Regions from separate parts of the Colwellia sp. MT41 genome, predicted to be linked through region 3. Evidence: predicted binding sites of a transcription regulator. Region 3 holds the regulator's gene; each other region holds the start of a gene.
What was found. The regulator sigma-54, encoded in region 3, starts transcription at its own class of promoters, with help from an activator protein. The targets are predictions, from matches to a motif close to GTTGGCACGNNNNTNGNNT.
Positions count from the first base shown of each region.

Region 1: glnA (glutamate--ammonia ligase) is a predicted target of sigma-54. The motif match lies at 2,757-2,775, and genes of this name have one in related genera.
Region 2: CMT41_RS01415 (PEP-CTERM sorting domain-containing protein) is a predicted target of sigma-54. The motif match lies at 2,563-2,581, and genes of this name have one in related genera.
Region 4: CMT41_RS17040 (DUF2726 domain-containing protein) is a predicted target of sigma-54. The motif match lies at 4,145-4,163, and genes of this name have one in related genera.

Region 1 covers NZ_CP013145.1:402,358-409,799, forward strand. Annotated here, with positions in the region: gene glnL (nitrogen regulation protein NR(II)) at 1-286, opposite strand, end outside; gene CMT41_RS01705 (DUF4124 domain-containing protein) at 456-923, opposite strand; gene glnA (glutamate--ammonia ligase) at 1,232-2,638, opposite strand; gene CMT41_RS18895 (hypothetical protein) at 3,072-3,236, shown strand; gene CMT41_RS18905 (hypothetical protein) at 3,850-3,981, shown strand; gene CMT41_RS01715 (2Fe-2S iron-sulfur cluster-binding protein) at 4,006-5,175, opposite strand; gene mpl (UDP-N-acetylmuramate:L-alanyl-gamma-D-glutamyl-meso-diaminopimelate ligase) at 5,285-6,685, shown strand; gene def (peptide deformylase) at 6,782-7,282, shown strand; gene CMT41_RS01730 (flavin prenyltransferase UbiX) at 7,311-7,442, shown strand, end outside.
Region 2 covers NZ_CP013145.1:328,615-336,056, forward strand. Annotated here, with positions in the region: gene prsT (XrtA/PEP-CTERM system TPR-repeat protein PrsT) at 1-2,431, shown strand, start outside; gene CMT41_RS01415 (PEP-CTERM sorting domain-containing protein) at 2,631-3,275, shown strand; gene ltrA (group II intron reverse transcriptase/maturase) at 4,199-5,410, shown strand; gene CMT41_RS01425 (c-type cytochrome) at 5,755-6,057, opposite strand; gene CMT41_RS18890 (hypothetical protein) at 6,261-6,419, shown strand; gene CMT41_RS01430 (DUF523 domain-containing protein) at 6,448-6,927, shown strand; gene CMT41_RS01435 (DUF4442 domain-containing protein) at 7,067-7,442, shown strand, end outside.
Region 3 covers NZ_CP013145.1:3,752,446-3,759,887, reverse strand. Annotated here, with positions in the region: gene ptsN (PTS IIA-like nitrogen regulatory protein PtsN) at 1-441, opposite strand, end outside; gene hpf (ribosome hibernation promoting factor) at 549-836, opposite strand; gene CMT41_RS15905 (RNA polymerase factor sigma-54) at 863-2,380, opposite strand; gene lptB (LPS export ABC transporter ATP-binding protein) at 2,499-3,254, opposite strand; gene lptA (lipopolysaccharide transport periplasmic protein LptA) at 3,244-3,888, opposite strand; gene lptC (LPS export ABC transporter periplasmic protein LptC) at 3,851-4,420, opposite strand; gene kdsC (3-deoxy-manno-octulosonate-8-phosphatase KdsC) at 4,417-4,962, opposite strand; gene CMT41_RS15880 (KpsF/GutQ family sugar-phosphate isomerase) at 4,962-5,927, opposite strand; gene CMT41_RS15875 (calcium/sodium antiporter) at 5,950-6,933, opposite strand; gene mlaF (phospholipid ABC transporter ATP-binding protein MlaF) at 7,216-7,442, shown strand, end outside.
Region 4 covers NZ_CP013145.1:4,018,753-4,026,194, reverse strand. Annotated here, with positions in the region: gene CMT41_RS17060 (beta-ketoacyl synthase) at 1-833, opposite strand, end outside; gene CMT41_RS17055 (GlxA family transcriptional regulator) at 983-2,005, shown strand; gene CMT41_RS17050 (GGDEF domain-containing protein) at 2,058-2,936, opposite strand; gene CMT41_RS17045 (dUTP diphosphatase) at 3,124-3,768, shown strand; gene CMT41_RS17040 (DUF2726 domain-containing protein) at 4,237-4,920, shown strand; tRNA gene CMT41_RS17035 (tRNA-Thr) at 5,260-5,335, shown strand; tRNA gene CMT41_RS17030 (tRNA-Tyr) at 5,396-5,480, shown strand; tRNA gene CMT41_RS17025 (tRNA-Gly) at 5,558-5,632, shown strand; tRNA gene CMT41_RS17020 (tRNA-Thr) at 5,649-5,724, shown strand; gene tuf (elongation factor Tu) at 5,801-6,985, shown strand; tRNA gene CMT41_RS17010 (tRNA-Trp) at 7,399-7,442, shown strand, end outside.

The sequences.
Region 1 (7,442 bases), 990 kb from region 3:
GATGGCTTTCATTGAGTTCAATTACTATATCGCTGTCAGTAAACTCTTGACCGGTGGCAATGAGTTGTTTTAAACGCGTGCTATTAATGCTGGTCTTGGCAAAAATGCTTTCAGCTGCGGTATTATATAAACGATAAAGGCTCTTGTTTAGTAGTGCCTCGGCAGCAGGATTTGCATATACGATGGCAAGTTCTGCATTGAGAATAATGACGGCAGTCACCAATTGATTAGCGAGAGATTGCTGATAGGATAACTTCTGCTCTTGTATATAACTTCGACTGTGCATAAAAAACCTCAGGGAGATACATCATCTTGCACTATTTTGGTGCGTTAAATGCAATTTTACTAAAGAAATGTTTTATATGCAGTATTATTTTTTTGAACTAACAAGAGTTAATTTTGTTAGTTCTCTTGCTAGCTCTTTGATAGCGTGGGCTGATAGTTAAATGGTTAACTTAGTTAGTTGAAGCTCTATGCATATAAAACGTTACTGATGCTGATGATGCAATAACCTTGCCTTCTTCATCAAGTAATAACATTTTTATTTTATGTTCACCCCTATCAATATTTCTTAGAGAAAACATAGAGTGATTTTGTGGACTTTGATGAGGCTTGCCGTCAAGGAGTAATTGTACTTCTAGCCCAGATTTAAATCTTGGCTTGATACCCCCGCCAATATATATAGAGCCAGTATTATCACGTATTGTGGCATTGTTTTTAGGTGTATTGATAACTATTTCGTATTCTTCGATGGTCACTTGCGGCGAGATATCGAGTACTTTAGTCTCAATCGAAGTGCTTGATTGAATGATATTACCCGGCTTAGTTATTACTTCTACAGCGCCTGCTCGGGGAGAGTCCGAAAAAACTAATACACCTTGTTCATTACGCCAGACATAAATTTTGGCGGTACTTGGGTGCACAGGAGCTGCTAATGTAATTCCCAATAGTGAAAATAGCAATAACTTGATCATAGTTCGTTAAATTGTTCCTGTGCTTGGGTGCTCAACATCCGCATCGTTCCATAATGTACGCTAATATAAGTATATAGCTATAATTTATACAAAAAAATGTTTTTATTGTTTTATCTGTCAATAAGTACATTTTAAGGTGCATTATGGCAAGCTTGTTACTTTTATGCTCCGATGTTGCTATTTAACCCATAAAAAAACTCACCTAAGTGAGCTTTTTATAATGAGCGCAAGCGCTACCAAGATAGTGTTAGGCGAAATTAAACGCTGTAGTACATATCAAATTCAACCGGGTGAGTAGTCGCATTCAATAGTTCAATTTCTTTACGCTTAAGGCCAATGTAAGCATTAATCATATCGATATCCATAACGTCACCTACGGTTAAGAAGTCGTTGTCCGCTTCTAATGCATCAAGGGCTTCTTCAAATGATGAACAAACTTGTGGAATTTCTGCCGCTTCTTCTGGAGGTAAGTCGTATAAATCTTTATCCATGGCTTCGCCAGGATGGATTTTATTTTTAATACCGTCAAGGCCAGCCATTAACATTGCCGTGAAGCCTAAGTAAGGGTTCATCGTTGGATCAGGGAAGCGAACTTCGATACGCATTGCTTTTGGTGTAGGTACCATAGGAATACGGATTGAAGCAGAACGGTTTCTTGCTGAGTATGCCAGCATAACAGGTGCTTCAAAACCAGGGACAAGACGCTTGTATGAGTTAGTTGAAGCGTTAGTGAAAGCATTTAATGCTTTAGCATGCTTGATGATACCGCCAATATAGAAAATCGCCATTTCAGACAAGCCGCCGTACTTATCACCAGAGAATAAGTTAACGCCATCTTTGGCAAGTGATTGATGCACATGCATACCACTACCGTTATCACCCACTAATGGCTTAGGCATGAAAGTAGCTGTTTTACCGTAAGCGTGAGCAACGTTATGTACTACATATTTATAGATTTGTACTTCATCTGCTTTTTTAACCAAGGTATTAAAGCGACAAGCAATTTCATTTTGACCACAAGTAGCTACTTCATGATGATGCGCTTCAACCACTAAGCCCATATCTTCCATCACTAAACACATGGCTGAACGTAAATCTTGAGAAGAATCTACTGGAGCTGTGGGGAAATAACCGCCTTTAACACCAGGACGGTGACCCATGTTACCTTCTTCGTATTTGGTACCAGAGTTCCAAGCCGCTTCTTTATCATCAATCTTGTAGAAAGAACCACTCATGTCAGTGTGGAAACGTACATCATCAAAAACGAAGAATTCTGGCTCAGGACCAATTAATACCGTATCAGCAATGCCAGTACTGCGTAAATATTCTTCAGCACGATGGGCTACCGAACGTGGATCACGGCTGTAGCCTTGCAAAGTGCTAGGCTCTAAAATGTCACAACGAATATTTAATGTTACCGCTTCAGTAAATGGGTCTAATACTGCTGTTGATGCATCAGGCATCATAACCATGTCGGACTCATCAATGCCTTTCCAGCCTTCAATTGAAGAACCATCGAACATTTTACCGTCTTCAAAAAAGTCTTCATTTACTTGGTGATGAGGAATTGAAATGTGTTGTTCTTTACCTTTTGAATCAGTAAAACGAAGGTCAATAAATTTGACATCGTGCTCTTTAATTAAGTCGAATACTGCTTGTGACATTTTGTCTCTCCAGTGAGGTTAATTTTATAAATTTTTTAAATAGCCAAGTAAGTTTTAACATGGATGAAGTTATCAAGGTTGGTTACTATCATTATTCATCTATTATTGTTCATTGAATAAGCTAAAATCGTGCCAAGATTAAGTGCATTGATTTATAAGCTTTTTTATTGTTTTAACCTTACATTACGCACCGAAACGGTGCTCGTGTTGCTCTTTTTTGGTGCGCTGATAAGTCATGTAAGAATCTACTATAGAATATATTTAGCTAGTTGCCTCTAAGAATTTATACTTATTTACCTGTTATGTTTAAAATATAAGGCCAAGAACGCCTTTATTGATATTTATAGTCAGGTAAATATATATTTTTGGTATTTATACAGCTGACTTTTATGGCTTTTTATAACGTTAATGCCTTTGATGAATGAGAGCGTTTATGAATAAATTGATAGTCTCTGTGTTAGCTAAAATTTATTTTGTCATCTTTTTATTAACTACGTCGATTAGTGGCCATGCCAATGAAGAGTTAAGTATTTGGCAAAAACCAATCCTAGTTTATCAGCAAGACTTTGATTGGCTCAAACTCACCTCAGACGAGTGACTCAAAGGCGATATAGTTTCAATGTACGGTGAAAAATTAGAGTTCGATAGTGAGGACTTAATATGCAGATTGGTACGATGTAGTTGAGTTAGGTAGTAAGGCAATGGCAAAGTATTGGTATGTTTGATGGCACTATAGCGGAAGGTTATTTTGTACTAAAAGAGGGTGAATTATCTTTAGTTAAACATGCTGTTACTACTCACTATATTTAAATAGCCTTTTATCTATAGCCTTTTATCTATAGCCTTTTATCTATAGCCTTTTATCTATAGCCTCTTTGGACAAAAAGGAAAGAGATTTATGGGATGGCTATATAAACGTAGGTATTAATTTACGGCAAGGTAACACTGTTCAAGTCGATTATACTTTTTCTGCTGGCATGCAAAGGCGAAGTTCGAGCAGTCGCTTTAAGGCGAATTACATCGCAGATTATAGTCGTTAGTAAGACCAAAATACGAATAAAAAAAGTTACCGCCGATAGCGAACGTTTCACTTCATCTTATTACTGGTTCTTCAGCCCGAGGATATATTTCAATGTTTCATATAATATACAAATGCTTGATGCAGCCTTTGGTGGTAATAGCCACCATTTAAAAACGGGTTTACAATCGATTTGACCAATGATTTTGAGCTTGATTTAACTTTCTATGCCGATCGTACTGACAAGCCAAAGCCTAATAGCGAAGGGGGTATACCTGAGAAAAATGATTACCGTTTAGTAGTCATTCTTGGCTATGTTTTTTAGTCTTTAAAGCGCTAAACGTCTGACTTACTCATGGCTCAGCACAACATCGGTTAACGCGTTACAACTGCAAAGTAAAATATAGCCTTGTTGCTTTTCTACCGCAGATAAGCCATTGGTTGAATGTTGCTTGACTTGACCGCTTATTAATTTCGCTTTACAACTGCCACAACAACCAGCCCGACATGAATAAGGCAATATTAAACCGGCGGCTTCCCCTTGCTCAAGTAGTGAATCTTCTTTATTACCTTCGCATTTTTTATGCCAACGGTTAAAGGAAATCGATATTTTAGCGGTTTTTTCCACTGGTTTTGTTATTTTATTTTCAGTTATCGTATTTGGCATTATATTTTTTTTCTTAGCAAAATTGACACTTGTATTAGCAGAATTGACCACTGCATTAATAGCAAGGACATTTGTATTAGTTGAACTAACACTTGGCTTCGAATATTCATATTCACCATAACTTTCGTAATGGTAATTGCTAGGCTGTAAACCTAATTTTGCTAATAGCTGTTGAGCAGATTTTCTGAATAATTTCGGTCCACAAACGAAGGTTTGATAATGACTAAGTTGCTCAATATTGTGCAGCATGTGCTCATTTAATCGTCCTTGAAAGCCATACCATTGTGGACTAGCAACTTGAGTAAGGGTGTAAATTATTTTGCAATTACCATGCTGCCTAGCCAAGCTAACAATTTCAGTGTGAGCAATCAAGTCGGTTTCTTTTTGCGCACTATGAATAAAGACCACTTGATTTTTACATTGTTTAGCGACCATATAACGTAGCATGGCAAGCATTGGGGTAATGCCACTGCCAGCACTTAACAGTAATACCTTGGGCGGAACAGACTCGCCAAGATAAAAGTTGCCAGCTACCTCTTGGGTAGAAATAGTCTGACCTACCTTAAAGTGGTCATGGAAATAGTTAGATATCTTTCCTTGTGGGATGCGCTTTATCGTGATGCTAAGGTAATCGACTGTTGTCGGTGAAGAAGACAGGGTATAACAGCAAGGTTGTATTTTTCCGGCCATTTTAAAAGTAAAGTTGAGGTGCTGGCCCGCGTAGTAGCGAAAAGATAACTTATTTGCTGATCTTGGGTAGGAGAAAATAAAAGTTTTTACATCATGGGTTTCTATTTGAATTTTTTGACAAATTAATTGGAATGTTTGCTTTGTCGCGGTTGATAGGGCCATTTTTTAATTTACTCAACTAAGTTTAAGGAGTCTGTTTACAGCTAAAGCTTAGTAATTAAGGTATGATATCGCCAATTATAGCGCTTCTTTATCCTTGATTATTATATCTATGAGCAAAAAAAATCAACATCTTCATATATTAGGCATTTGTGGTACTTTCATGGGTGGTATTGCTGCTATAGCTAAGCAACTCGGTTTTAAAGTCAGTGGCTCTGATGCAAATGTGTATCCACCAATGAGCACTCAGCTAGAGCAACTTGGTATTGAGTTAAACTCTGGTTACCAGGTAGAAAATTTCAGCGATGATATTGATATGGTTATTGTTGGCAATGCCATGTCCCGCGGTAACGCCATGGTGGAATATATGTTAGATCGTAATATCCCTTATATTTCTGGTCCACAATGGTTGCTAGATAATGTACTACAAGACCGCTGGGTAATTGCCGTTGCTGGTACTCATGGTAAAACCACTACCACAAGTATGCTGGCGTGGATTTTAGAATATGCACATTTATCACCTGGCTTTTTAATTGGCGGAGTGCCACAAAATTTTCCTTGCTCAGCTCGCCTAGGTGATGCGCCTTTTTTTGTCATTGAAGCCGATGAATACGATAGTGCTTTTTTTGATAAGCGCTCTAAATTTTTGCATTACCGTCCGCGTACGTTAGTGATCAATAATTTAGAGTTTGATCATGGTGATATTTTTAATGATCTCAGTGATATTCAGAAACAATTTCATCACCTTATCCGTACGATACCCAGTAATGGTTTGATTTTGTCACCCGCCAATGACCCAGCCATTAGTGAAACATTAGCCATGGGGTGTTGGACAGCCACAGAGTTTGCTCAGCACGATACTCACCTTGAAAAGGGTTGGCAAGTTGAAAAGTTAAATGCGCAAGGCAGTGAATTTATCGTTAAATTTGACGGTACTACACAGGGCGTAGTTAAGTGGGATCTCATTGGCGATTTTAATATTGATAACGGTGTCATGGCAATAGCAGCGGCCCGTCATGCGGGTGTACCAAGCTCAGTCGCTATTGAAGCGCTAGCAGAGTTTATTAATACTAAACGTCGTTTTGAGCTACGCGGTACAGTCAATGGCATTAGTGTTTATGATGATTTTGCTCATCATCCTACGGCCATAGCAAAAACATTAGCAGCTGTACGTGCTAAAATAACACAACAAACTCAAGCTGGGCGTATCTTAGCCGTATTTGAACCTAGATCAAACACCATGAAATCAGGGGTACATAAAGAGGCACTGCCTCAGTCACTTATCGATGCTGATCAGGTGTTTATCTATCAAGGCGAGCAAGTAAAATGGTCATTGGCTGATATGATCAAACAGTGTCAGCCACCTTGCCAAGTCGCAGATAATATCGAAACATTAGTTGAAAATATAGCGCAACAAGCCCAAGCAGGCGATATTATTGTTGTTATGAGTAACGGTAGTTTTGCCGGAATACATGACAAGTTATTAAATCGTTTGGCGACCATAACCGTATAAATAATCAAGCCGTTTAAGTAATGCCATTCCGTACCATACCAACCCGTTTGGTATAATAGTAGTTTAACTAAATTCGTAAAAAGAGAAGCAAGTACAATGACAGTATTAACCATACTTACCGCCCCTAATGATAAGCTATTAAAACCAGCAACACCTGTTGCCGATGTCACTAAAATTCAGGGTTTAATCGATGATTTATTTGAGACCATGTACGATACTGATGATGGTATAGGTCTTGCGGCAACACAAGTTGGTAGTGGTGAGGCCGTGGTGGTTATCGATATTTCGGAAAATCGTGATGAGCCTTTAGTTTTAGTCAACCCAGAGATTGTCAGTGGCGAAGAAAAAGCTAAAGGTGAAGAAGGCTGTTTATCTGTGCCTGGTTATTACGCGGAGGTTGAGCGATTCACCAAGGTTACCGTTACAGCGTTAGATCGTGACGGTAAAAAAATAACCATTACCAGTGATGATTTTCTTGCCATTGCTATGCAACATGAAATTGATCATTTAAAAGGTAAGTTATTTATTGACTATTTATCGCCACTTAAAAAACAAGTGGCGCTAAAAAAAGTTAAAAAAATGATTAAGAACAGCTAACTTTATTGAAAGAGTAAGTGGACAGTTAATGACAAATAAATCAAGTAAGGCCGTTATGGGGCAAAGTGACTTTAATGGCATAATAACATTAGCGATTACCGGTGCATCAGGTGCCGGTTATGCCTTACGTTTAATTGAATGTTTAATCGCGGCTAATTAT
Region 2 (7,442 bases), 910 kb from region 3:
AGATCTTAATGATAATGACTATATAGTGATTTTGACTTTTGCTGGCATGAGTGCCTTAGCAGAGGGAGAAGTAACTAAAGCACAGGATTACTTTGCTCAAGCGGCCGCGATTAATCAAAATGAAGCTTTTAGTCAACTGGCTAGTGTTTATTTACTCTATAGTGAAAGAAAGTTTGCTGAAGGTCTAGCGCAGATCAATACCTTGTTAGCAACAGATGGAGATTTTGTCGAAGCCTTGTTATTACAAGGCTATTTGTATTTTGCCGCAAAAGATTTTGAGCAAGCAAGCCAGGCTTTTACTCGCTACTTAACTGCTTACCCACTTGATCATAATATAAAGTTTTTCCAAGTGAATACCTTAATCAAAGCTGAAAAATTTGACCAGGCTAATGTGCTTACGGATAAATTATTAAAACACTTTAAACAATCACCACTTGCCTTGCAATATAAGTCGCAGATTGAATTCCACCATGGCAATTATATGGCTGCTAGGGGGTATGCGAGCCAAGCCGTAGGTTATGATGAAAGTTTTGTGGTCGCTAAAATGGTTGCCGGAGTTAGCTCATATAAGCTGGATGAGTTAGAGCAGGCTTATGATTATTTAATTGCTTTAGAGGGTATGTTACCGATAACCCACCCCATTAATGTCATTTTGTTATCAATTAAAATTAAACTCGGTCATACCGATGATTTAGTCTCGTCTGTATCTAGACTAAATGCCTTACAAAATAGTGAAAGTGATGCTGATTTATTACACATAACCAGTTTAGAATTAATGAAAATTGGTGATTATACCAATGCCCAGTTATTGCTAAACAAAGCAGGTCAAGTTTCGCCTAACAACGCTAGAATTAAAGTAAACCAAGGAGCACTTCTACTTAGCCAAGGAGACTTGTCTGGTATTAAGTCATTAGAACAAGCGATCAGTATTGATCCCAGCTTACATGAAACTGAGTTTGCATTGGCACGCCAGTATATTCAAGGGGATGAAATTAGTAAGGCACAGGTTATTGCAACCAAATGGTTAGCGAGTGACGAATATCAAGTATCGGGTAATGTTTTATCTGGCTTGATTGCTTCTAATCAAGAGAAAGTGACTGAAGCCGAAGCATATTTTAATAAGGCACTAGCACTAGACGAAAATAATATTAGTGCTCTTTATAGTTTAGCCGCAGTATATGAGTTTAAAAAACAAACAGAGGGTGCCATCGAGGGTTATGAGAAGGTAATAGAATTAAACCCTAATCATCATAATGCTATTCGCCGCTATGGTGTTTTACAAACCAAAAATGAAAATACAGTAATTGCCATTTCTTTCTTAAGTGCCTTACATGATCAAAATAAACTAAATGGTAATACTCATAAAAACCTTGTTATCGGTTTAGCACAAAACTTACGCGTTAATAATCAGCTACCTGCTGCTATTAAGTTGTTAGAAAGCATTCAAAATGAAAAAAACTTACCATCTCGTTATTGGATAATATTAGCAAACAGTTACACATATAATCAGCAAGATGATTATGCATTAGCTACCTATAAAAAGGCAGTGAAAGTGTCCCCTAATAGCTACATTCTTCGGGTTGGTTATATTAGCGCATTAGAAAAATTAAAAAAATATGGCAACGCGTTGGTAATAGCTAAACAAGCTAATAAAGATTTCCCTCATGATAATAATCTAATGACAACATTGGCGTATTTAGAGCTTGAAAATAATAATAAAAAAGCAGCTAAAAATCAGTTGGAGTTGTTAAAAGAAAAAGGTATTTCAAATTTTTTAATGATTGCTACTGAAGCAAAAATTGCCATGATAGAGAAGGATTATGAACAAGCCATCAACTTATATGGTGAAACGTATAAAAAGATGCCAAATGCCAACAATGTGGTTAACTTAGCGAGAGCGTTGCAATTTTCTCAGCAAGGGGATGAAGCTGAAAAGGCGCTAGAAAGTCATTTAACTAAGAATGCTAATGATAACAAAGTAAGAATGTTACTAGCGGAGCTGTATGGTACTAATAATGTAGATAAAAATAAATCAACCAAAATTATCTCTACCTACCTAGATATGATAAAGGTTCAACCAGATAACATTGCCGCATTAAATAACCTAGCTTGGATAGAATATCAAATTAATGATCTTGTTAATGCACAGCTGCATATTGAACAAGCTCTTGCTATAGCCCCAAATGAAATATTCTTACAAGAAAGCTATGGTGTGATTTTAGTAGCTAATAAAAATTATCAACAAGCTATTGAGGTGTTGATCGCTGCAGATAAAAGCGGCTCAGTAGACGTTAATGCTAAAGTTGCCTTAGCGGAAGCTTATATTGCAACTAAACAACCGGAAGTAGCCAAGGACGTGTTGCTTGGCTTAAGTGCCCATGATAGTGAATTAAATATCAAAATAGCGAAATTGAAAAAGCTTGTTGAATAGCCGATGATTGAATTGAAAGTGAGATAAGTTTGTTGTCAGGAAATTTTACACTCTGTTATTTTCTTGTTAACCGCATAAAATGCGCCATTGTTTATCTATTGATTTTTAAGGGGAAATTAAATAAATATCAAGTTGGCACAACAAGTGCTTTAGTGCTGTTAGAATTACACATTAAACCGAATATCTAAAAGGAAATTTCATGAATTTATTAAAAACTTTTGCAGCAACAGCAGCAATCGCGTTAGCAAGCTTCGGTGCATCTGCATCACCAGTTTCTTCAGGTGGTATTACTTGGGATCCTGATTATGTTGGTAGTCATTCGAATTTTACCTATGGTCAAGACTTTATTGCTAGCGGACTTTACCAGCAAGTAGATGAGAATGGCGTAGTTTCTGGTAAAGGTGTCATAGCTTCATTTAATGGTAAGTCTGGAGGCGAATACTGTACAGTGGTTAATACCTGTGTACTTACATTTGAGTATTCAGATTTATTAAATGGTGGCAATTTAGATTTTATTGTGAATAATACGGTTACAGGTACTAGTAGTTTATGGTTAAGATTACAAGCTGATACAGCTACTCATTCAGCTGATGCCGATTCAGTTGATTATGATGTTTTTTTCAACGCAGTAGATATCGCTGGTACAGTTTACAGTAACTTTAATACCAACACTATGAAAGGTGGCACTGATGTAGCTGTTATTTCAGCTGCTTTTTCTTCAGGTATAAATACAAATATTGGTAGTGCTACTTTTGCTGGTGATTCAATCCCAGAGCCTACTTCAATTGCTCTTTTCGGTTTAGCTCTTATGGGTTTAGCTGGCGCAGCACGTCGTAAAGTTTAATATTGCTTAATGACTTAAATATTAAATGATTTAACTATCAACTAATATTTAGCGAGAAAACCTCCTGTTGGAGGTTTTTTTATGTTTGCCCAGCGAAGCTGGCAAACCCGACAGGCTGAAAGAAGCCTGATCACCCTGACTAAGGGGAAGATAATCTGAATGGCAAGGGCGTTATTGGCTAACGATAGGGTCTGAAGGAAGCCATAGGAAGATAGATGTACACAACTAACCGTAACCTGTTTCGGCGGTATTGGTGGGTAAGCGTCCATAATAGCGCGAAGCCCTATTCTTAGTCAGACCAATGCTGTGCTTGAGGGTGGCATATCTATCGGGGAGCTAGTGCAGTAACTGGGGAAGCCTTGCATTGTATCCAATCAAAATGATTTGATCAAAAATGGTTGGACGTATTGTTCAAGAGGTGACTCAAGAATTTTGCGAGTGTGAGGTGGCAGATGAACCCGTAGTAGTGAGTAAGGCTAGGCCGATGACAGCCAGTAATGGTGTGGAGGATAAAACCAAGCCGACTATCAGCATTGTGTTTGATAGGGTCAATTTGAGTTAAAAGCTTTCATTGATTGCGAAGGGGGGAAGTGATTTATAAATCACTCAAGAATAGTGGGATTTGTATCGGGTCTACGAGTTGTCTAATAAGGCAAGGTCTCCTTAATTTGCTAAGGGTGAAATCAAGGCTGAGAATGGAACTGGACACGGGGAGTAATTATTTCTCTTTACTAGAGGCAAAATAAAGGCGGTTAAGTACATTGCAATAATAGAGAATAAAATTTCTCTCGCTAGAAGGCTTACCGCGATAATGAAACAAACCTAACCGATGTAAAGGAAGCTAATCCCAAGTGATGTGAGACAGTAATTTGAGAGTACATTTTAGTCTTTATGGACGCATGTTATCACTGCAAGCGCTTTATATGGCTTACAAACAAGTGAAAAAGAATCGAGGCGCTGCCGGTATTGACGGACAGAGTATCGATGATTTCACCCAAAATTTGGAAAAAGAACTCAACCAATTATTGCTTGAACTGCAAGAAAAGCGCTATCAAGCGCAACCAGTAAAACGTGTTGAAATCGACAAAGACGATGGCGGCAAACGCTTACTGGGCATTCCAACGGTTCGAGACCGAATTGTTCAACAATGTTTATCGACTATCATGACACCGATATTTGACCCGCACTTTCATCCATCAAGTTATGGCTATCGTGTGGGGCGAAGCTGTCATCAAGCGATCAGCAAAGCGACGTTATTTATACGCAGGTATAACAAGCGTCACGTTGTTGATATGGATTTGTCGAAATGTTTTGACATACTCGACCACGAGTTAATTTTAAAATTCGTAAGAAAGCGCATCACAGACGGCAGTATATTAAACTTGATAAAACAGTTTCTCAACAGTGGTGTAATGGTAGGCTCAACGTTTGAAAGTAGTGAACTTGGTAGTCCACAAGGAGGCGTTATTAGTCCGCTATTATCAAACATCTATTTAGATGAATTTGACCAAGAAATGATGAGCAGGCAGCACAGGATAGTGCGGTATGCGGATGACATCTTGATTTTCTGCACCTCAAAAGCAGGGGCAGAGAACGCATTAAAAGTAGCGAGCCACTATCTAGAAGTAACACTGAAACTTAAAATAAATGAGCGTAAGACCCATATAGCACATAGCGACACGGGGATAAAATTCTTAGGAGTGATAATTGGCAGCAATTACACCCGTATTCAAGAAAAGAAACTCAACAACTTCAAAGTAAAAGTGAAGCAACTCACCAAGCGTAATGGAGCAGGTAATTTAGTGACAGTGCTAAAAAGACTCAACCCAGTGCTAAGAGGTTTTGTAAATTACTTTAAGATAGCGAATATAAGCTCAATTTTACAACAACTGTCGGCTTGGCTCAGGCGACGATTAAGGGCTGTACAACTGAGGTTGTGGAAAAAGCCGATGAAATTACATCGGCGATTAAAGCAGTTAAAGTTCAAGCCACCCTTTAAGTTTATCAAGATGAACTCATGGCGAAGTGCCAAGAGTCCACTAGCAAACTACGCAATGCCAAACAAATGGTTTAAAGAAATCGGCTTATATCAGATAGATGAAGTGAAGACAGGAGTTCTTGCTTCTTATTATTAGCTTGATGAGAAATAGTAAATTGCATGAGCCGTATACAAGGTCCGTACGTACGGTTCTGTGAGAGGGATGAGGCATGAGCCTCACCCTACTCGATGCCTGAAATAAAGCTAATTGAAACACCGATATTGTTAACGTATGAGTTGAAGTAACTACAATTTATCAACTGGCAGGGTATGGGTAACTATGAATTGCTAAGACTAATATTTTAAATGAAGTTGAAATTGGAGAATTTTCGATATTCTTCAGAATGAACTACTAAATGTCACCTACAAAAAAGCCCCAGTTTAATTAAGTTAAACTGGGGCTTTTTACAGGACTTTTACCAGATTTGAAAAAGTGAAAGCTTATTTCAGGTTAGCGTAGTAAGCCGCTAAGTTCTCTATATCAGTAGCAGAAAGCGCCATAACCATACCTTTCATAACTGGGTCATTACGTTTGCCTGATTTAAAGTCGGTAAGTTGCTTAACAAGGTAAGCTTCTTTTTGACCGGCTAAGTTAGGATAAGTTGGTACTGCAGAAATACCGGCAGGTCCGTGACAAGCCGCGCACATCATTGATTTTGCTTTACCCGCTGCTGCGTCGCCAGCAAATACAGGAGATGCCATCATAACTGTTGCTGTTGCCACAGCAAGCATAAGTTTATTCATAGTTTCACTCTCTTTGGTTCAAAGGTATTTGTAACCAAGGTAAAATGCTAGCATGATACTTGAGTTACAAAGATAAAATTCTGTCTTGAGTATATGAAAATTAGACTAACTTGTCGTGGATTTTTTTTATCAAACTCTCTGATTAACATCAAACTTTCATCGTATAATTAGCTATATACGATCAGATAATAGAGTGCTTCATTGTGTTCCCTTTAACAAGGTCACAGAGTATTAAGTTGTTTTCATGGCAAGCAAAGCATCTAAGCGTTAATTTTGAAAATGACGGCTACCAAGAATACATTGCCGCTGATCGAGAAAAACTTGCTTCTCTTGGCGAGATAGCAAAAATACCGAATATTTAGCTAAGCTGCACTCGGCATGAGGTAAGTAATGGCCAGCAACAAACAATGTTTTGATAAGATTTTGATCAGTGCCTGCTTTCTAGGTGAAAGAGTACGCTATAACGGCGAAGTAAAAGCTTTAGCAAGTCAATTGCTAAGCCAATGGCAATCTCAAGGCCGGTTAATTTCCGTATGCCCTGAGGTTATATCAGGTTTACCTGTGCCAAGGCCGCCAGCAGAAATAAACCCAAAAACACTGCAAGTGATTACCATTGATTCAGTTGATGTCAGTCAACAATTTTCACAAGGAGCTCAGCAAGCTTTAAGGTTATGCCAGCAGCATAATATTCGTTTTGCCTTACTAAAAGAATCGAGTCCATCCTGTGGTAGCAATACCATTTATGATGGTTCCTTTAGTCAGCAAAAGATTGTTGGCGAAGGTATTACTACCAAGCTACTGCGCCAGCATGGCATTCAGGTGTTTTCCGAGTTTTACCTTAAGCAACTGCAGGGGTTATTAGACCAGTAAGTTTTACTCTTGCTGCCACGGTTAATTTGATTTTGAGCTTGTGGATCATAGCTAGCAGTTGAATATAATAATTTACTTGCAGGTCTGACCAGTATGGATAACAATGCCAATATCAATTAATTTATGAAAGACTCTACTTATGGCTAACCAGTTTAATAATATAGTATCAAAAATCAACTCAGCCCCTAGCTTTATGCGTTCATTTCTTTTAACAAAGTTATTCACCAGCAAAGTTAAATTTGCCGGGACCAGTGGTATTAAGATTATTGAGATCACTAAGCATAAAACTCAGTTGTCTTTAGCTAATAAAAAAAATGTGCAAAATCATATTGGTGGCATACATGCAATCGCTGCCGCGGTGTTAGCAGAGTCAGCAACGGGTATTGTTTTTGGTATGAATGTACCTAACTCAAAGTTACCATTATTAAAGTCAATGCAAGTAAATTATCAACGACGTATGCAAGGTAGTTTAACTGCTGTGGCGCAATTAACTGCTGAGCAGATTGAACTCATTG
Region 3 (7,442 bases):
TTGAATTAGGTTATAGAGTGCTTGATTATCATGGCATTTGCGAACTCGCTTAATCATCTTTTTATTACTAAATAATTTAGCGATACTTTGTAGGGTAATTAAGTGTTCTTTACAGCTATTTTCCGGCACAAATAAGGCAATAAAAACATCTACATTCCTATTATCTATGGCATCAAAATCAATAGCTTGTTCTGTTGTTATTAACACTGCGACAGCTTTATTGGCATTAGGTAATCGACCATGGGGTATGGCAATGCCGTTTCCTATGCCGGTACTACCCATTTTTTCTCTATTAAGTAAACTTTCTAGCAGATCATCTTGTTCTATATCACCGATTTGCTTGGCAGCGAGTTGACAAATTTTTTCTAAAATACGTTTTTTACTGGTGATTTCTACATCACAAGTGGTACAGCTTGTTGTTAATATTTCTGATAATTGCATAATGGTGTTAATTATTTTAGGCGCCCAACTGTGCTAATTCATTTAGCTTAGGGCGCCAGATTTATCGGCTTTAATTACTTTAAAGCGTATTCATGATTTAGCTAAGCTTAGTGCTGAGCTATCTTACCTTTATACTTAAGGATTTGTCGATCAAGTTTATCAACTAGAGTATCAATAGAAGCATACATGTCGCCGTTAACTGCTGAGGCAAACACTTCACCGCCATTAATATGGATATTGGCTTCTGCTTTTTGGTTAAGCTTTTCTACGGTAAGTACGACATGAATATTATTGATATGATCAAAATGTCGTTCTAGTTTTGAGAACTTGCTATCAACATATTTTCGTAATGAACTTGTTACTTCTACATGATGGCCAGAAAGATTAATTTGCATAAGCATGATCCTTTTATGGTAGTGTTTTAAAGTAAACTCTTACGTTGGTTTGATGGTGGTATCGCTAATGATTCTCGGTATTTAGCAATAGTCCGTCGCGCCACTTTTATTCCCTGCTCGGCCAGTATATCAGCCATTTTGCTGTCACTTAACGGTTTAGCAGGTGTTTCCGCTAAGATAAGTTTTTTAATTAAAGAACGAATTGCGGTCGATGAACATTCACCACCATTTTCGGTACTAACATGGCTGGAGAAGAAGTATTTTAACTCAAAAATCCCTCTTGGTGTGTGCATGTATTTTTGCGTGGTCACTCGAGATATGGTGGATTCGTGCATATCAACAGCTTCAGCAATATCATTGAGCACCATAGGAAGCATGGCTTCAGCACCATGCTCTAAAAATCCTTGCTGACGCTGAACTATGCAATTGGACACCTTGAGTAAGGTGTCATTACGAGATTCTAAGCTCTTAATAAACCATTTGGCTTCTTGCAAGTTTGATCTAATAAATTGACCATCATTAGTTGATGATTTCATTGTTTTAGACATGGCCGCATATTGCTTATTAATAGAGAGTTTTGGTGCCGTGTCCGAATTTAACTCAACCACCCAGCGACCATTTTTCTTTTCAACGGTAACATCAGGAATAACGTATTGGTTATTACCTTTAATTACCGCATCACCTGGACGAGGATTTAAGCTTTGAATTAAACGCATAACTTCACGCAGTTGATCTTCTTTTAATTTGGTTTTACGCATTAACTGACGGTAATCTCGGTTACCAAGTAAATCAATATGTTCATTGATAATGAGTTTACTTTCTTTCAGATAAGGGGTATCAGCACTAAATTGATTCAACTGAATAAGTAAACAATCAGCAATTGAGCGAGCAGCGACGCCAATAGGGTCAAACATATTAATACGTTTTAAGACCGCTTCAACTTCATCCTGCTCTAGCCCTTCTGTACCGACACTTTCTAGAATTTCTTCTGGTGATACGGTTAAATAACCGGCATCATCAACTGCTTCAATAATGGCAATAGCGATGGTTTTATCGGTATCAGTGAAAGGCGTTAATTCCATTTGCCACAATAGATGATCTTGAATGGAGTCCGTGGTTTCCCCTTGATAGGTATAATCATCGGCAGGGCTACTAACTGCGCCGGTATTTGAAACGCCAGCACTGTAACTTTCTTCCCAGGTGGTATCGATATTTAGTTCTTCGGGTATTTCCTTTTTTTCCATGGCCTCAGTGGTACTGATTTCGTCAATACTTGCTGGTTGCTCTTCACTCCCGTCACTTGTTGTCAGCTCAGTGTTAGTTTCAGAGACACTGGTTGTAAATGCTTCTTCAAGATTGTTTTCATCGCTAGTATTTTCATTTTCAACTTTTTCATCAAGCTCAAGTAATGGATTGCTCTCTAATACTTCTTGAATTTCTTGTTGTAATTCTAACGTTGACAGTTGCAACAGCTTGATTGCTTGTTGCAACTGCGGAGTCATGGTTAATTGTTGTCCAATACGGAGCTGTAGTGTAGGTCGCATCTAGGTTATATGATTTCCTATTTATTATTCTTAGTAGTTATAGTTTGCTAATCTATCACTACTTTGCTCTTAAATTGTTCTGCTTAAAGCTAGTCATTTTCGCTTTAGTATAGCCTTACTATAGCGTGAATTGTTCGCCAAGGTATACATCTCTCACTTTTTGATTAGCAAGAATTTGCTCGGCATTGCCTTGGGCAATTATTTCACCGTGGCTAACGATATAGGCATGCTCACAAACGTCTAAAGTTTCTCTAACATTATGGTCGGTGATTAATATACCTATGCCGCGCTCTTTTAATTGTAATATTATTTTTTTAATGTCGCCAACCGAAATAGGGTCAACACCAGCAAAGGGTTCATCTAATAAAATAAATTGTGGCTCAGCCGCTAATGCTCGGGCAATTTCAACGCGTCGTCTTTCACCACCTGACAAGCTCATGCCGGTATTATCTTTGATATGACAAATATGAAACTCTTCTAACAGGTGTTCAAGTTTTTCCGCGCGTTGTGTTTCAGTAAGCTCTTTACGTATTTGTAAGATAGCCATGATATTATCACTAACGGTGAGTTTTCTAAAAATTGATGCTTCTTGCGGTAAATAACCTATGCCCATGCGGGCTCTTTCATGCATAGGAATAAGTGTTAAGTCTTGGCCATTGAGTTTGATAGTGCCACCATCATTGGGGACTAAGCCAACAATCATATAAAAGGAGGTGGTTTTGCCAGCGCCATTGGGTCCTAATAAGCCAACTATTTGCCCAGCATTAACTTGTAAACTGACATTTTTAACAACCTGTCTATTTTTATAGGACTTAGATAAACCCTCGGCAATTAACGTGTTTACCGAGGGTTTACTATCGATATTAGTAGCCACTGCCATTACCTTTTTTATCTGCTTCTTGCTCAATTACGTTATCAGCGGATTGTTCCGCTTTAGACTTTTCGTGAGTTTCTTTTTGTTTCTTTAATATTGTTGGTTGCAGTATGGTGGTAACAGACTGGTTATCAGAGCCCTGTGCTTCTAGTTTTTCGCTTAAGGTATTATAAGTGATTATATCACCACTGACCTCACTACCCGCTTGCTTGACCAGCGCATTACCTGAAATCTTGATCATATGAGCGTTAGGGGTATAGGTTATTTCATCGGCTTGTAAGCTAATTAAGCTACCGTCTTCTAGTCGCTGCTCAAAGGTGGCAGGATTTCCTTTGGCTAAATAGGTATCATTTTTTTCACCGGTTTTTTTATCAATACGACTAAATACCTTAACTATATCTGCGGTAATGGAAATAGAGCCTTGTCTAATACTGACATTATCTAAATAACTGGCAATTTTGTTTTTAAGGTCGGCAGATTGTCGTTGTGATTTAATGGTAATTTCTTGCTCTAAATCTTTTTTAGCCGCGTGGGCATTAGTAAATAAGAATAGGCTGCAAGTTAGGGCTAGTACTTTCAAGGTACTTTGGTATAAATTAGCTATCATCATGTTTCTTATAAATTGTGCGTTCATGCTGGGTTAGGGTCATTTGTTTAGTGTTCAAATCGATAATTAATCCTGAGCCGTACATGGTGAAATCCCTGCCGACCACAATAACGGCTTGCTCTGAACTAATAATGTTGGTTTTTAAATCTAATACGATTTCTTTGCAGTGAATCTCTTTTATTAAGCTATCAATTTCAGTTGCTTGAATAAGCACCTGCCTTTTCAATTCAACACGATTATCTTTGTACAGTGTTGCTTCTTGGGCACTAATTTTCCACGGTTTACCTTGTTTTTGTGGATATAAAGTATAAAGTGGCGCTTCAAAGTAACTCACCTCCAAATCTGCATAATGTTCCATTCGTTCTGCTTCAATGGTGTGAGACAATTGTCCCGATTTACTATAAATTTTACTTTGTAGTTTCTCGGCGATAAAGTCAGGGCGCTGTTCATCAACGATTAAAGTATCTTGCTCTATTGATGCCGTGCGCCATTCAATAATGCCATAGATTAGTGCGCTAAGCAGTAAAACAAATAGCGCTAGGCTATTTAATCGGCTCATACACTAGCGCCTGTAGCGTGGTCCAAGTTACCTTGACTTTGCATAATTAAGTCACATATTTCCCGCACAGCGCCAAAACCGCCGCGAGTAAAAGTAGTGTAATCAGCGCCCCGTAATACTAGCGGATGAGCATCGAATACACTAATTCCTAAGCCAACAGTTTTAATACAAGATAAATCAGGGACATCATCACCTATGTAGGCTACCTCTGTAAGGTCAATATTTAATTGCTGAGCTAAGTCAATTAATGCCGGTAATTTATCTTCTTGACCTTGAATAATATGGGCTACCTGTAAAGCTTTCATACGATTGGCCACGATAGTAGAGTTTCTGCCAGTAATAATAGCAACAGCAACACCACTAGCACCTAAGGCTTTTATGCCAAAGCCATCTTTTGTGTGAAATGCTTTTAGCTCTTCACCATCGTTACCCAGATATATTCTACCGTCAGAAAATACGCCGTCAACATCACAAACGAGTAACTTTATTTTTTCAGCTTTAGCTAGAATGTTGCTTTGCACCTCTCCGTATAAGGTATTCATTAAAGTACTCCAGCACGTAATAGATCATGCATATTCATGGCACCAACGGGGATATTGTTGTTATCGACAATAATTAGTCCGTTAATTTTTTTATCTTCCATTATTTTTAAGGCCTGCGCAGCGAGCATGTCACTTTGCGCAACCTGCGGGTTGAGCGTCATTACCGTGCTGATACTATCACTGTGTATATCTATTCTATTATCTAATACCCGGCGAAGATCGCCATCAGTAAATAAGCCAACTAATTTTTGCTCATCATTCACTATCGCAGTCATGCCTAAACCCTTTAATGACATTTCCACCAAGGCATCTTTGATAAGAGCATGTTCAGTAACCACTGGCACACGTTCGTCTTGGTGCATAATATCATTTAAGCGTAATAATAAGCGCTTACCTAAACTACCACCAGGATGTGATAAGGCAAAATCCTCTGCGGTAAAGTCCCTAGCATTAAGTAAAGCGACAGCTAACGCGTCGCCCATCACTAAGGTTGCTGTAGTGCTTGATGTTGGGGCTAAACCAAGGGGACAAGCTTCAGCGGAGACCTTAATACAAATATGGGTATCGCCTAATTTAGCTAGGGTCGAATCAGTATTACCTGTCATTGAAATTAATTTCGCGCCAATGCGTTTAATAACCGGGATGATGGCGAGCACTTCACTGGTTTCGCCTGAATAGGAGATGGCCAAGACGACATCATTGCTGGTGATCATACCTAAATCGCCATGACTGGCTTCGCCAGGGTGGACAAAAAATGAGGGTGTACCGGTACTGGCGAGGGTCGCGGCTATTTTACCGCCAATATGACCTGACTTGCCCATACCAATAACGATCACTCGACCTTTACAATGGAACATGAGTTGGCAGGCAAGTTCAAAGCTATCATCAATATATTGCACTAATTCAGCAATGGCTTGCTGCTCAATCTCAATTACGTTTTTTGCTAACTGTTTGAAATTTTTCATAATGATTAATTTATATCAGCTCTTATGATGATAATTGGCCAAAAAGTAACACTTGATAAGCAATAAAGCTTAACAGTAATAATACGCCTTTTGCACGAGTAATTCTAAATGCACCCATACGGCGACTGAAACATAAGAAAAATAGCAATAAAGTAACACCTAACATATAGGGGGCGTCCCTACTGGCGGCTAAACTATCAATATCGCCTGGAGCAATAAGAGCCGCTATGGGTAATACCGCTAAAATATTAAAGATGTTTGAGCCAATGATATTGCCTAAGGCTAAATCGTCTTCCTTTTTGATAATACTCATAATACACGCCGCGAGCTCAGGTAGGCTAGTACCTATAGCAATAATGGTTAAGCCAATAACTAAGTCACTAATACCGTAAGCTTTAGCAATAAATACCGAAGAATCAACCAAAAAGCTCGCACTTAATGGTAATACAATGATACCAACTCCTAGCCAAAGTAAAGTTAATTTCATACTTACTGCCGGAGCAACATCATGTTCAGCTTCAATAATTAACGGATCATCACTGGGTTTACCTTGGGTTTTCTTTAGGGTAATTACCAGTAGGGCAATGATGTAAATAGCAAAACCAGTTATTAAAATAATGCCTTCATAAAAACTAAAGTGGTTATCAATGAGTAACCAATATCCTAATGCTGTGATGGCTAAAACAAGTGGAATTTCACGTTTTATTGTTTGTGATGAAACGGTTAAAGGTTTTAACAAGGCGGTAATACCAAGAACCAAAGCAATGTTGGTAATATTTGAGCCTATGGCGTTACCAATGGCGGTGTTGATATTACCTTGTAATGACGCCGTTGTAGCTACCATCATCTCAGGTGCTGAAGAGCCCATAGCGACGATGGTTAAACCAATTATCATTGGTGAAATGCCTAAATTTCTCGCTAATGATGATGCACCAAAAACGAATTTATCGGCGCTCCAAACTAATGCCACAAGGGCAATGAGTAATATAAAAATGTGTTCTAGCATTAATGACTCCAAGGTAGGGGGTAAATTGTCGCTGGTTGTAGCGCAAAAAAGAAGTAAATAATGCGACTAAAAGGAAAATAATATTCTTTTGTCTTACTTTTAAGCAAAAACGAACACTTTATTACAAATTAACCTAATTCTTTTACATTTATTACCCTGTTATTGGTTAATTGTTAATGAACAATTGTTCTTGCTCAGGTAAAATCATCGGCTATTAAATCAATTCTATGGCGGGCCTTGTCCATGTAGAATTAGGCAATACATAAACAGTGACGTTGAACAATGATAAACTCTGCATTTGAAGCAAACTTGGTGGAAATTGAAAACCTTACTTTTAAACGAGGTGAGCGAGTTATTTTTGACAATATCAGCCTGTCAATTCCCAAGGGAAAAGTTACCGCAATCATGGGTCCAAGTGGCATAGGTAAAACCACCTTGTTGCGTTTAATTGGCGGACAATTAAAACCAGAAAGTGGTAATATACTCTTTGCTGGAAAAAATATTCCCTT
Region 4 (7,442 bases), 270 kb from region 3:
CCAGAGCTGGTAAATGTGGTACCGACATTACCAATAACATAGGCATTAATAAAATCGGTAGACATGGTATTTAACCCTAGGGCTAATTGTTTAGTACTGACGCGAGAGCCGGTTAAACGACTTTTAATCAAACCGCCCAAACCCTCATCATTTAGTTGGCCGGCGATCGAGGCCGAATAAACACCTACTTCATCAGGACTGATCTTGTCTAAAATAGCATCCCATTCAATTCCGGTTGAACGAATGGCATCGGTAGCAGCGAAGATGGTCGCTTGTAAACCACGCGGTTGATAACGGCTCTTATATAGTTTTGCCGGGTCAAAGCCTGTTGGAAACTGTCCCGCGGCTTTAATGGGGTTATCACGATAGGCATCATGAGTAATGGTTAATTGCTCAGGAATCTTAACCGCAACTCTAGCCTCGCCGATATCAGTCAGCAACCATGAGCTTGGTACGGGTTTAGGTAACTCTTTTTTGAGCAACTCAAAGGAAATATATTTATCAGTAGGGCTGATATTCATCTTTTGATGCCAATGGGTTGCATCGGGATCAAAATGATTTTTCTCAATTTTACGAATTAAGGTACCGGCAAGAATTTGTTGGCCGAATTTGGCTTCTATCTCACTAGGTGCGACTGTATTACCATCAACATCCACTAAAGTGCCTTGTTGATAGCTGACGATATTCATTAAGCTTGCTAAGCCAACAAAAGTTTCTTGACGTGCTTGGGCATTTAACTTGTCGATGACGATACGACGGAAGCCTTGATGAAACGAGGTGCGTCCTGCGGCATTAATACCGCCCATGCCAATAATTAAAGGTAAACGTGCCATCTAATAACCCACTTAAAGAATTTGAATAAATGCAAAAGAATAATAATGCCTAATATCTTCACTATTCTAATGACTCTTTGAAAATTTAATAGGTTAGAATGGCCATATAATATGTAATAATGGCCACAGTAAGTTATTGAGAGATAAAAATGCCTAATAGACTCATTAAATCAGAAAATCTTATGGTTCATTTGCTGATTTATCCTCACGTTTTAGCGACAGGTGTAACATTACCTGTTGAAATGTTACTTGCCGGTGAGGCCTTTGCCCGACGTTATGATAAGTCAGCGTTAAAACTTAACACAAAATTTTTGAGTGAGTCGTCAGCAAAGATAAAGTCACGTGCAGGTATTAGTATGATTGCTGATATCACCCTTGACCATGAAGCCAATGTTAGCACCGTGCCAGCAGATATTATTATTGTGCCGAGTTTGTGGCGTAATCCTCGGCCTGTGCTTAAAAATCATAAAAAACTTATTGCTTGGCTAAAACATTGTTGGCAGCAGGGCAGTACATTAATTGGCGTTGGTACTGGTGTGTGTTTTTTGGCAGAATCGGGCTTGTTAGATAATCACTCAGCGACAACCCATTGGCATTATGTTGAGCAATTTAAACGTGATTATCCGCAAGTAGACTTAAAGCCGGATTTCTTTATTACCCAATCGGAAGGCATTTATTGTGCGGCGAGCTTAAATGCTTTGGCTGATATTATTGTGCATTTAATTGCCCAGCATTATGGTAAAGCCGCGGCACAAAATGTAGAACGAAATTTTTCCCATGAAATACGCAAGCCCTATGAAGAGCAGCGTTATTTAGAAGGTTCGGGTGATAGACACGCCGATGAATTGATTGCCGAAATTCAATTTTGGTTACGCACACATTTAAATACAGAATTAACCTTAACTGAAATTTCCGAACAATTTGGTATGAGTCAACGTTCATTTACGCGGCGATTTAAAGCCGCAACGGGTGTTAGGGCCACCCAATATTGGCAACAATTACGCATTGAAACGGCTAAAGAATTACTGGCCTCTAGCAATTTGACCATACAAGAAATAGCAGATCAGGTTGGTTATCAAGATCAAGGACACTTAACTCGCTTGTTTAAGCAGAATTTAAGTTTAACGCCAAAAGTTTATCGTGCCATGGTAAGGAAAAAGTTGTTTAGTTAAGCCTAAAGGGATAAAAAACTATTGATTAATTAGCGGGTGTTTATCTTAATATTTACTCTACCGGCTTAAAAACGATGTTGTTTTTACCATTTGTTTTTGCTTGATAAAGTAGAGAGTCTACCCGTTTAGCGATGGAGTTTGCGCAGTCACCTTTTATTACGGCACAAATACCTAAACTAATGGTGATGTTAATACCTGGCATTAAGGTTTTACTTGCCACGGTTTGACGAAGTTTTTCAGCTAATTTTATTGTATCAATTTTTGTTTTGGATTCCGATAAAATAACAAATTCCTCACCTCCGACTCTAAATAGGTGATCCGTTTGTCGAATATGATTTTCAATAAGCGCACTGAAGCTTTGTAATACTTTATCGCCAATATCATGGCCAAAATTATCATTGATTTTTTTGAAATCATCTATATCGATGCTTATAATAGCAAAGGGCGTTTGATAGCGCTCAAAACCCGCCAGCAATGCTTTTATCTTTAAATTGTAGGCTTTTCTATTTTTAACCTTGGTGAGTTCATCGAGTAAAGTTTGCGCTTTTAATTGTTGATGCGCTTCTTCTAATGAGGTGATGTCTCTGCTTATACCTAAAATACCAATATGGTTAGTAGCATACTCGAAGGGTATTTTTTTTGTTAATAGGTAAACCCTACTGCCATCAGGATAAGTAACCCACTCTTCATTAGTTCTTATTTTACCTTCGGCTAACATGAGTTTATCGTGATGCCTAAATAGACTAGCGAGGTCATGATCAAATATTTCGAAATCATTTTTACCGATTAACTTATCAGCTGATATATTGATAAAGTGGAGAAAGGCGGTATTGCAGCCAATATATTTGAAGTCTTTATCTTTATAGAAAATCAAATCATCAATTAAATTAATGACGGAGTTTAATAGTAAGTCTTTCTCTAAATACTTCATAAATCCTCCTATTTCTTCCGGCTGCTATTTTGGTGTAAGTACCACAAAATAGCAGTCGGTGAAATTTACTTTTACCTCATTAATATAGTCATAAAGTTACTCTTTAAGCAAAACAAAGAGCAAAAACTTGTCACAAGCTTTTAGCTGCGGCAAAATAAGCACCTGACATTTATTATTTGAGAAAAACATGAGCGAACAACTATCAAACGCACTTTCTAAAGCTGAGAAGCAAATTAGTCAAATGCTAACCATGCAAGATGCGATGAACAGTCGTGTTAGTGACACCTGGCGTGAAAATGGCTACGAGTGGTATCGTGCTATTTGGGTGGAATGTGCCGAGATGTTAGATCATCATGGTTGGAAGTGGTGGAAACACCAAGAAATTGATATCGCTCAAGTGCAATTAGAGCTGGTCGATATCTTTCATTTTGGATTAAGTTTACGTTTGATGTCCAACGATAGCGCCGAGTTTATTGCTCGCGATCTGGCGAAAGAATTACATCAAGGCACAGGCGAAAGTGACTTTAAAGTTGTACTTGAAAACTTAGCATCAGCAGCAGTGACCGATAAAACCTTTGATGCTAAGGCCCTTGCTGACTGCATGTCCTTAATGAATATGGACTTAGATGAGCTATTTAAACAATATGTCGGCAAAAACACACTAAACTTTTTCCGTCAAGATCACGGCTATAAAGAAGGTAGTTATATTAAAGAATGGCACGGTGAAGAAGACAATGAGGTGTTAGCTAAACTTGTTAGTACTTTAGATGCTGGCGCCGATGATTTTCAACAGCAGTTATATAAAGCGTTAGAAGAAAAATATCCCGCTTAAGTAATTCGCTATATCCACCTATATATATACCCGTGATACCTCAAAATGCGCGTTTCAGGATGTCTGAGCGATTCATGATCAAGGCGTATCTTTTTATTAAGGGTTATTCCCTTAAAAACAGATACAAGGAAGAGCATGATTTGCTCATACATCCCCGTAGGGCTGGTTTAGAAACGTTTTATGCAGCGTTATTGATTTCGACAATAGAACAACTATTATCTTCAATCAATGCCTGGCCTAAAGACGTTTCTAATTCCAGCTGAATCCTGCATTTTGAAGTAACACGGGTATAGGTGCAGTAATTTTATGCTGCACCTAGCTCTGCAACAACACGCCAATAAACCGTCCCCGAACAACCTCTAATAATATCTTTAACTTTGGCACACATTCTGCTTAATTCTGCTTAAGTAGTGCGTTTATCCGGTGGAATCAGGAAAAGCGTCAAGAATTTGAATCCCGGAGAAGTATATGGAATTGATATTATTTACCTTGATTACCTTAGTGGTTATTGTTGCTGTGTTAGCTAGTCGTTTAAATGATAATAGCTTTCCTTTTCCTTTTGATAGTAAAAAAGCAATATTTACCCCAGCAGAAAAGAACTTTCAAAACTTAGTTGAGCAAGCCCTAGGGACAAAATACCGGGTATTAAACCGAGTGAAATTAAGTGATGTGGTAACTATTCGTAATGGTGTCTCAAGTCGTGCTAGCCAAAGTGCGGCTAAAAGTGCTGAAGCAAAATACTTAGACTTTGTCATTTGTGAACGCAGTACCATGAAGCTACTGGGTGCCATCGATTTAGTGGATACCCAAGGACGAGGTTATAAAATAAAGAAAGATTGGTTTGTCAGTGGTAGTTTAGCCGCGGCTTCAATTCCACATCTTCGTATTAAAGTAAAAGCGAATTACACCCTAGAAGAAATTAGAACATGTATTCATACCCGCTTGTTTGGTAAATCAGCGGCTAACTTTGCCCCTCAGCCAAAAATAAAAGGGCGTATCATTCCTGCTCCTATGATAAGAGCAAGAAATAAGTCAGTAGGTGCTGTAACTTCAGCGGCGGCTAAAGCACAAGGTGAGCAAAAATCACCTGTGTTACCGCAAATGTCGGCAGGACAATTAGGCGCTATGCCAGCAACGTCATTATCGCATTAAGCTTTGGTACTTTTTAGTTATACATTTTTAGTTATACATTTTTTATTTTGCTTAGCATTATGATATATCGCTAAGAATATAGTAATGAATCTGAACTTGAAATAACTTAATAGAGTAACCGTAGGATAAAATACAGTGATCCGACATTATATGCCGACATAATATAATGTCGTTTTGTACTTTAGCTCGCGGTAATATACCGTTGAGCGGATAAAATAAGCTCTCCTTGAATAAAAAATCAACAAACAAACAATAAACAGCTAAAAAGTGCAAAATATTTCAATTTAGCTATTGCAAGGGGCAAAACATTACACTAGAATTCGCACCACTTAATGTAGTGCCGACTTAGCTCAGTTGGTAGAGCAACTGACTTGTAATCAGTAGGTCGCCAGTTCGATTCCGGCAGTCGGCACCATTAATACTTATTTAAGCTTTGCTTATATAAGGTACCTGTGAAAAGGTATCGGCTCAATGTGGAGGGGTTCCCGAGTGGCCAAAGGGATCAGACTGTAAATCTGACGGCTCAGCCTTCGGTGGTTCGAATCCACCTCCCTCCACCATATTTCGACTTATGCTTATGGCGCTTATTTTGCAACATAAGAGTAGGTCAAAAAACAGAGATGATCAGATAGAGTAAGCGGGTGTCGTATACTGGCTATTACCTCAGCCTTCCAAGCTGATGAAGCGGGTTCGATTCCCGCCACCCGCTCCAATCTTTGTATATGTATGCTGATATGGCTCAGTTGGTAGAGCACACCCTTGGTAAGGGTGAGGTCGGCAGTTCGAATCTGCCTATCAGCACCATTCTTAAGATAATTCTATCCAGATATTTCAAACATTGTAATATTAAACTTAATTCTATACCCAGAGGTATTTTAAAATGGCTAAAGAAAAATTTGAACGTACCAAACCGCACGTTAACGTTGGTACTATCGGTCACGTAGATCACGGTAAAACAACATTAACAGCCGCTATCTCTGCGGTATTAGCAAAAAAATACGGTGGCGAAGTTAAAGATTTTGCTCAAATCGATAACGCTCCAGAAGAACGTGAACGTGGTATTACTATCAATACTTCTCACATCGAATATGATACAGCAGTTCGTCACTATGCCCACGTAGATTGTCCAGGCCATGCTGATTACATCAAAAACATGATCACTGGTGCTGCACAAATGGATGGCGCTATCTTAGTAGTTGCGGCTACTGATGGTCCTATGCCACAAACACGTGAGCACATCTTATTATCTCGTCAAGTTGGTGTTCCTTACATCATCGTATTCATGAACAAATGTGACATGGTTGATGACGAAGAGTTATTAGAGCTAGTAGAAATGGAAGTTCGTGAACTTCTTAGCGAATATGACTTCCCAGGTGATGATTTACCAGTAATTCAAGGTTCAGCCTTAGGTGCATTGAACGGCGAAGAAAAATGGGTAGAGAAAGTACTTGAGCTTGCTCATCACTTAGATACTTACATTCCAGAGCCAGAACGTGCAATTGATGCTGCATTCATTATGCCAATTGAAGACGTTTTCTCAATCTCAGGCCGTGGTACTGTAGTAACGGGTCGTGTTGAGTGTGGTATCGTTAAAGTTGGTGACGAAGTAGAAGTTGTTGGTATCCGTGATACACAAAAATCTACTTGTACTGGTGTTGAAATGTTCCGTAAGCTTCTTGACGAAGGTCGTGCTGGCGAGAACTGTGGTATTCTTCTTCGTGGTCTTAAGCGTGAAGATGTTGAACGTGGCCAAGTACTTTGTGCTCCAGGTTCAATCTTACCTCATACTAAATTCGAATCAGAAGTTTACATCTTAAGCAAAGATGAAGGTGGCCGTCATACTCCATTCTTCAAAGGCTACCGTCCACAGTTTTACTTCCGTACCACGGATATCACTGGTGCTGTAGAGCTTCCTGAAGGTGTTGAAATGGTAATGCCAGGCGACAACTTGAAATTTGTTGTTGAGCTAATCAACCCAGTAGCGATGGATGAAGGTTTACGCTTCGCTATCCGTGAAGGTGGTCGTACTGTTGGTGCTGGTGTTGTTTCTAAAATTATAGCTTAATTGATAACTAATTTGCGCTAGAGTTGGTGTTAGCGGCATTGGCAGTACTCATTGACTCACGTCAACTGCGTACTTCCACTTTGCTAACACTGCATCTTGCAGCAAATTAATCTATCAATATCTAAAGAAGGTCGCTAACGCGGCCTTTTTTGATCTTGTTATATAGTAAATAGCGCGAACAAGTTCCCGCCTACAGTGATAGGATCCCCGTAGGCGGGAACTTGTTCGCGCAGATTAACTAATTATTGGCAGACACAATGGTCAGCAAGTTGCTTATCTTACTCAATATAACAAATACTTCTTGAGTAAAACACTGGGCTGAGTATAATGGCGCCTCACTTCTCGAGTATCTCTTAATTCCCAAAAACTAAGATTACCCGGTAAGTGTAACTAATGCTTTATAAGCGATCTGTAGGGGTGTAGTTCCAATTGGTAGAACAGCGGTCTCCAAAACCGA